3 regions of the Janthinobacterium sp. SUN100 genome follow, and region 2 is predicted to be linked to each of the others. Evidence: predicted binding sites of a transcription regulator. Region 2 holds the regulator's gene; each other region holds the start of a gene.
The links. The regulator sigma-54, encoded in region 2, starts transcription at its own class of promoters, with help from an activator protein. The targets are predictions, from matches to a motif close to TGGCANGNAANCTGCTTT.
Positions count from the first base shown of each region.

Region 1 (2,262 bases), on a different contig from region 2:
CACGTCGTCGCGGTACTTGCCATTGTCTTCGCCCAGCATCAGCATGGCCGCGATCGACACCTTTTCCACGCCGATGCGCTTGCCGGCCAGCGAGGCGACGCCATCGAATTGCGGCACGGCTTGCGCACTGCGCGCCAGGCGCACGGTTTCCACGTAGTATGGCGCGAAGATCTCGACCTTGTCGTTGTCCGCCATCAACCTCTTGTCGACCGGCACATGCAACATCACATCGGCGGGGCCATAACCGAGGTAATGTCCCTTCCACACCATATTGCGCAAATCGTCGTTGAGGTTTTCGCCGGCGGGAAATGGCAACAAGCTCAGTTTCAGCCCCAGCTTTTTCGCCAGCGCTTCGGCAATATCGATATCGATGCCCGTACCCTTGTCGGAAAACGGCGCGAATTCGTTGTACACAGCCACTTTCAGGCTGCCCGACTGCTGCACCTTTTGCCAGTCGGCGCGCGCCGGCGCGGCGGCGCACAGCGCCAGGCAAGCGAGCGAGATCATCGCGCGCGCGCCCCGGAATTGAAATGAACGCATGGGACTCCTTTGTGATCAGTTCGACTTAATTCGACTCGCGGCGCGTTTCCAGATAGGTCTTGATGGCCCACATGGCTTCCTGGTTGAATACGCCTTCGAACGGCGGCATGTACACGGCCCCATTGCGCACTTTACCGTGGCGGATGGTGGTCAGGTAGTAATTGTCCGTTTCCTTGTAGCACGCCTGTTTCTTTGTCTCATTCTTGATACCGAAACAATCGCGGTCCAACTGGCGCAAGTCCGGCGCGATGCCGCCCGAGATGGCTTCGATGCCGTGGCAGCGGGCGCAATTCTGGTTGTAGGCCGAGGTGCCCACCGTCAAGGCCAGTTTGTTGCCCCGATACGGGTTTTGCTCGAGCCACTTGTCGCCTACCTTGGGCAAGCCCGTGGTATCGACGCCTTGCGGCGTGACATTGCCGTGCGCATAGGCATGCGGCAAGGTCAGCAGGGAAGTGAGGGCAACGGCGCCGGCCGCCGCCACGCCGAGCAGGGTACGAATGGAATAGGTCATGCTGGTCTCCTTGGTTTTTTTAGTCAATACCAAAGAAGAGCAAATGCCATGCCATGCACATATGCCCCACATCCGGCCGGCCATGTATCAATTTGGAACAGCTGCAACACGTAGTTGTGTCACCGCGCGCCTCAGGCGGCGGCCACCATGCAGATGCTGCCGCGCGCCTGCTGCTCGAAAGTGATACGCACGGGCAAAAATCGGGCAATCACCTCCGCATTCGTCAGCGCATGCTGCGACACCTTGTTGCAGCTGAAGGTACCGCCGCCCGCCAGCGCCATGGGCAGCAAGAGCTGGTCGGCCAGATGCTCGCCGACGGCCGCGTCCGTCTTGAGATAGGCGCGCACCTCGTTCAACAGGCGCTTGGCCACGGACTCGGCCAGCAAGGACTTTTCGCCGAACGAAGTAAACACTTCCGTGACATGCTCATGCTCCAGGGTCAGCAGCAGGACGTTGCCCGGCCCCTGCTCCGCCGGCAAGCCGACGAGGCGCAGCTGCTTGCCGCTCCAGCCCATGCCGCTGGCGACACGCTCGAGCTCGCGCTGCGCCACCTGCACATGCACGCCCGCCACCACGCTTTCCGCATACCCCGCCTTCCGTTCGCCGCGCTGCAGCAGTTGAATCGGCTGCAAGCGCCGGCACGGTTGCACGGTGGCCGTCACCTCGCCGCCGCCCGCAGGATGAAAGCCGTAGCGTTGCAGCGCGATCTCCACCTCGGCGCCCATCTGCTGCAGGATGCGGCCATACGCGCGCTGCAAAAAATGCACGGGCGGTGCCATGGCATTGTGCGTGCCGCCAGTGACGCGCACGGTGGATGGCCCATCCGCATGCAGCAGGGCCGGCAGCAAGGTTTGCAGCACCAGGGTGCAGCTGCCGGCGCTGCCGATGGCAAAGCGGTAATCGCCGCCGCGCAGGGGGCCGGGAACGAATTCCAGGCTCGACGCGCGCAGCGCCACCGGCGTCGTGCGCGCCCCGCAAATGGCGGTTGCCGCCTGCACGGCCAGCAGATGCTGGCGCAGCAAGCCGGGCTTTTCCCGCCCCGCGCGAATGTTAATCAGGCGAAACGGTTGCCCCGTGATCATCGACAGGCTCAGCGCCGAACGCAAAATCTGTCCGCCGCCTTCGCCTTGCGCTCCATCTATTTCTATCATCTCTCTTATCCTTTGACGCAGACGACCTGCTTCAAGATATGCACGACATCGACCAGCTCG
Region 1 covers NZ_JAPUBU010000009.1:5,030-7,291, reverse strand. Annotated here, with positions in the region: gene O0881_RS29070 (transporter substrate-binding domain-containing protein) at 1-540, opposite strand, end outside; gene pedF (cytochrome c-550 PedF) at 566-1,051, opposite strand; gene rtcA (RNA 3'-terminal phosphate cyclase) at 1,183-2,202, opposite strand; gene O0881_RS29055 (RtcB family protein) at 2,208-2,262, opposite strand, start outside.
Region 1: pedF (cytochrome c-550 PedF) is a predicted target of sigma-54. The motif match lies at 1,088-1,105, and genes of this name have one in related genera.

Region 2 (2,262 bases):
GGTACGCCGGGTCTATCTGGGCGAACACTTCCGCATGTAAGCCAATGAAACAATCATTGCAGCTGCGCACTTCGCAGCACCTGGCACTGACGCCGCAGTTGCAGCAATCGATACGCCTGTTGCAATTGTCTACCCTGGAATTGCACCAGGAACTCGAGCAATTGCTGACGGACAATCCCTTGCTCGAACGCCTCGATGATCCGCTCGACCGTTCGCTGCGCCTGCTGTCCGACGGGGCCTTGAGCTCCACGGCCGCACCGGCCGAAGCGCCGCCCCAGCCGCCAGGCCAGGAGGCGCCCGCAGCGCCGGCCGAAGCGGAAGCGTTTGACGGCGAGGGGGGCGACAGCCCGGCCGCCGCGGATGGCGGCGACAGCGACTGGAGTGAGGCGAGCCGGGGCAAGGCGCCCGACGACGACGATTCGCGTCCGCAATTGGAGGCCCATCACTGCACCCTGCGCGAACACCTGATGGAGCAGATGCGCGTGACGGTGCTCGAATTGCGCGACCGCGCACTGGTCGAGCTGATCATCGACGCGCTCGACGACAATGGCTACCTGGAAGAGTCGCTCGACGACATCCTGGCGCGCCTGCCGGAAGAGCTGGAAATCGACGCCGACGAGATGCGCACGGCCTTGTCGCTGCTGCAAAGTTTCGATCCGCCGGGCGTGGGCGCGCGCAACGCGTCCGAATGCCTGGCCCTGCAAATCAAGCGCTTGCCACACATCGCCATGGTGACGCGGCGCATGGCCCTCGTCATCGTGGAAAAGCACCTGGCCTGGTTTGCCCAGCGCGATTTCAACAAGCTGAAAAAAGCCCTCGATTGCGACGATGAAGACTTGCGCGAAGCGCAGACGGTGATTCGCCAGTGCAATCCGCATCCGGGCGCCGTGTTCGCCTCGGACGTGTCCGATTACGTGGTGCCCGACGTCGTCGTCAAGCGCGCGCGCAATGGCTGGCAAGTGACCCTGAACAACGACGTCATGCCGCGCCTGCGCGTCAACGCCATGTACGCCAACTTGCTCAAGCAAGGCAAGGGGGAGGGCGCCATGGGCGCACAGTTGCAGGAGGCCAAGTGGCTGATCAAGAACATGCGCCAGCGCTTCGACACGATCCTGCGCGTGGCACAGGCGATAGTAGAAAGACAAAAGAACTTTTTCTCGCATGGGGCCGTTGCCATGCGCCCCCTTGTGCTCCGTGAAATAGCTGATACACTGGGTTTACACGAGAGTACTATCTCGCGGGTAACAACTCAAAAGTACATGCTGACCCCGCACGGCATGTTCGAGTTGAAATATTTCTTTGGTAGCCACGTCGCCACCGAAGCGGGGGGCGAAGCGTCATCGACGGCGATACGGGCATTGATCGTGCAACTGACAGGAGCAGAAGACCCTAAAAATCCTTTATCCGACAGTAAGATTGCGGACATGCTGGGGGAACAAGGCATGGTGATTGCGCGACGTACTGTTGCCAAATACCGGGAAGCATTAAAAATTCCGCCAGTGAGCCTGCGTAAGTGTTTGTAAGTTTTTTTCGGTTCCTCTGCGGGCCGGATAGGATGGACCGCACGAACCCGATCATCTTTAGGAGTGTGTATGAATCTCACCATCAGCGGACATCATCTCGAAGTGACACCAGCCATCCGTGAATACGTACAAACGAAGCTGGAGCGCGTGAAACGTCATTTCGATCAAGTCATCGATATCGCCGTGATTCTGACCGTGGATAACCTCAAAGAGAAAGAAAAACGTCAAAAGGCTGAAGTCAACCTGCGTTTGAGCGGCAAGACTGTCTATGTGGAAAGCTTGGCGCACGACCTGTACGCCGCGATCGATACGCTGATCGACAAGCTCGATAGGCAAGTGATGAAATACAAAACCAAAGTGCAAGGGCACGGTAAAGAGGCGATCAAGCATCTGCCAGACAACTCCGAGGAAGAAGCCGTCGTCGCCGTCTAAGGCCACCCGCTTCCAGCAGTTGTGATCAATTAAGGGCGCACATTGCGCCCTTTTTTGCGCCCAGCGGAACGCAATGTTCCCCGCGCAGGCATTAGAATATTCGCACTTTCACTTCTTTCCTGCCTGCCATGAGCGACTTCGTCCAGACTTCCATCCGCAACCGCACCGGGCACATCGTGCTCGACCGTCCGAAAGCCTTGAATTCCCTGTCGCTGGAGATGGTGCGCGCCCTGAGCGCGGCCCTGCTGGCCTGGCGCGACGATCCGCAGGTGGACGCCGTCGTGATCCGCTCCAGCAGCGACAAGGC
Region 2 covers NZ_JAPUBU010000003.1:190,648-192,909, reverse strand. Annotated here, with positions in the region: gene lptB (LPS export ABC transporter ATP-binding protein) at 1-40, shown strand, start outside; gene O0881_RS17355 (RNA polymerase factor sigma-54) at 45-1,523, shown strand; gene raiA (ribosome-associated translation inhibitor RaiA) at 1,593-1,955, shown strand; gene O0881_RS17345 (enoyl-CoA hydratase/isomerase family protein) at 2,084-2,262, shown strand, end outside.

Region 3 (2,262 bases), 240 kb from region 2:
GTACCGGCCCGCGCAGGAGCAGGCGGCGCGCCAGCTGGCGCGCCAGTTGGGAACGCAGGTGCAAACCCAAGTAGAAACCCAGGCCGGCGACTGCCCCGCCAGCGAGCTGCGCCTGGTACTGGGGCGCGATTTGAGCGATCCGGCCATGCTGCACCGTTACTATGTGCAGCAATTGCAGCTGGCGCGCCAGGCGCTGGCACGGCTCGGTTAAAACGTCTTGAGCGGCATAGAAAAACGCGGCGCCTTGGCGGGCGCCGCGTGTTTTTCATGCTGCGGATGATTACGGCTGGCGGCGCCGCGTAAAAGCCAGGGCCGCCAATCCCATGCCCAGCAGGAACAGCGTGCCCGGCTCCGGTACCGCAAGCGGCGGATCGATGACGACGATATCGGTGCGCGTGGACTTGGAAAAATTCAGGGTGTAACTGCCGGCCGGCAGGGCGAAATTCGAGGTCAGGGAAAACATCGCGAAGCCATTCGTGAAGGCGCGCCCCGTGGCGGGGTCGTTGGTGCCGGCCGTCATGTTCAGGCTGAACGGGTCGAGGCTGCCGGCGCCATGGTTGCCATTGATGTCGCTGCCATTGTTGGCATCGCCATCGGGCGCGAACTGGAAGATCACGCCATCGGCGTTCGCGTGCGACAGGCAGCCGGCGGGGCTGGAACTGTTGCACGAGATATTGAAGATATCCATGATCGACACGTTCGACTTGTCGCCCATGGTCGTCACGCTGGTGCGCAGGTCGCGCCGTCCCATGAAGCTGAAGGTGATGAAGCCGGCGCTCGACAGGGTCAGGTTGACGGAGCCGGTCAGCGTGTCGCCGGCCGTGGCCGTGGCGGCGCCGATCGTGTTGCGCTGTGCTTCCGCCACGGCGCTCACGCTGGCGCCGCCATTGAGCATGTTGCCGAAGGCATGCGCATCGCCGCGGGCAAATTCCAGGGTGGAACTGGGGCTGGGCGCGTAGTGGTTTTGCGGCAAGCCGCTGCAGCCGCCGCCCGAGCACACTTGCAGCACGTCGGCGTTGGCGGCCGGGCCCGTATTGACGGCGCGCGGATTGACGGCCACGCCGCCTTCGAAAAAAGCGCTGTCGCTGGCATTGCGGTTGGCGCCGGCCAGCGACAGCGCACCGGCGCTGGTGGTGATGCGGAAATTGTTCAACTCATTGACGGCCAGGCCGTACGCGCCGGCCTGTGCCTGGCCGCTGGCCAGCAGGCTCGCCGCCGCCAGTGCGCCCAGCCAGCCCAGGGTCTTGCTTCGTGTGTGATCAACGTTCATCGCAGCCTCTTGTCGTGGTCAGTCTCGGAAAATCCGGGGGACAAAGAATCCAGAATGACTTGCCTGGATTCATCTCGTAGACAGGGATAAGCAGCTTGCGTGCCACACAAAAATATCACAAGAAATCAAGTGCTTGCGCAAAGCGGACTGAGCTGGATGAAGTGAAGTGTAAGAAAGGCCGACGCCGCTTGGCGGGCGCCGTCGGCCAGCCTCAGGTGCCCCGGTGATAGCCCAGGTGGCCGCCCGAATTGCGTGCGCAGCCGCAACCGATGCGCGCCACTTCCTCGCCTTCCGTCAATTTCCAGTTGGTAATCGTCGTGTGATTCCAGTCGATGTCGCTTTTCTTGACAGGTTTGACCGTCAAGATGCGTGCTTCCGCATCCGTGTACTCCATCAGCTCTTCGTCGTCGGCGATGTCGAAATGGCGGTGGATCAGGGAAATGCCGAAGCGGTCGAGCGCGCCGTAGCGTTGCAGCACGTCGCGCAGCTCGCGAAAGCAGGCCAGATCGTCGGGCAGCAGCGGATTGACGGCGGAAATATCGGCGACGGGTTGCCATTGCATGGCGTGGATGTTCAGGCTGTGCATGATAGGCTCCTGTGCCCCATGATGATAGGCCCAGGCTGCCGGAGGGGCGCCGGCACGCCTGGCGAAATGCCCATCGTGGACGCAAAGCCGCTGCGGCGCTTGCGCCGTATCAAAGGTGCGGCACATCGCCTCTCGTCCGATCATTGCCCGGTAAAATAGGCCATGGCAAACAAAACCCCCACCTTCCCCGGCGCGCGCACGGGCCGCGGCCAGGTCCTGGCCGTGCTGCTGTCGAATCGCGACCAGTCCGGCGCCGAACCGCTGCAAGGCCGCGTCTCGCTGGCCGCCATCGTCAAGGCATTGAAACGCAAATATCACTGGCCGATCGAGACGCACAGTTTTCCCGCCAACACGCAGGATGGCCGCGCCAGCTGGGCGACCGTCTACAGCTTGCCGGACAAGGTCA
Region 3 covers NZ_JAPUBU010000003.1:433,072-435,333, reverse strand. Annotated here, with positions in the region: gene O0881_RS18480 (tetratricopeptide repeat protein) at 1-211, shown strand, start outside; gene O0881_RS18475 (PEP-CTERM sorting domain-containing protein) at 281-1,270, opposite strand; gene O0881_RS18470 (hypothetical protein) at 1,482-1,856, opposite strand; gene O0881_RS18465 (hypothetical protein) at 2,019-2,262, shown strand, end outside.
Region 3: O0881_RS18475 (PEP-CTERM sorting domain-containing protein) is a predicted target of sigma-54. The motif match lies at 1,358-1,375, and genes of this name have one in related genera.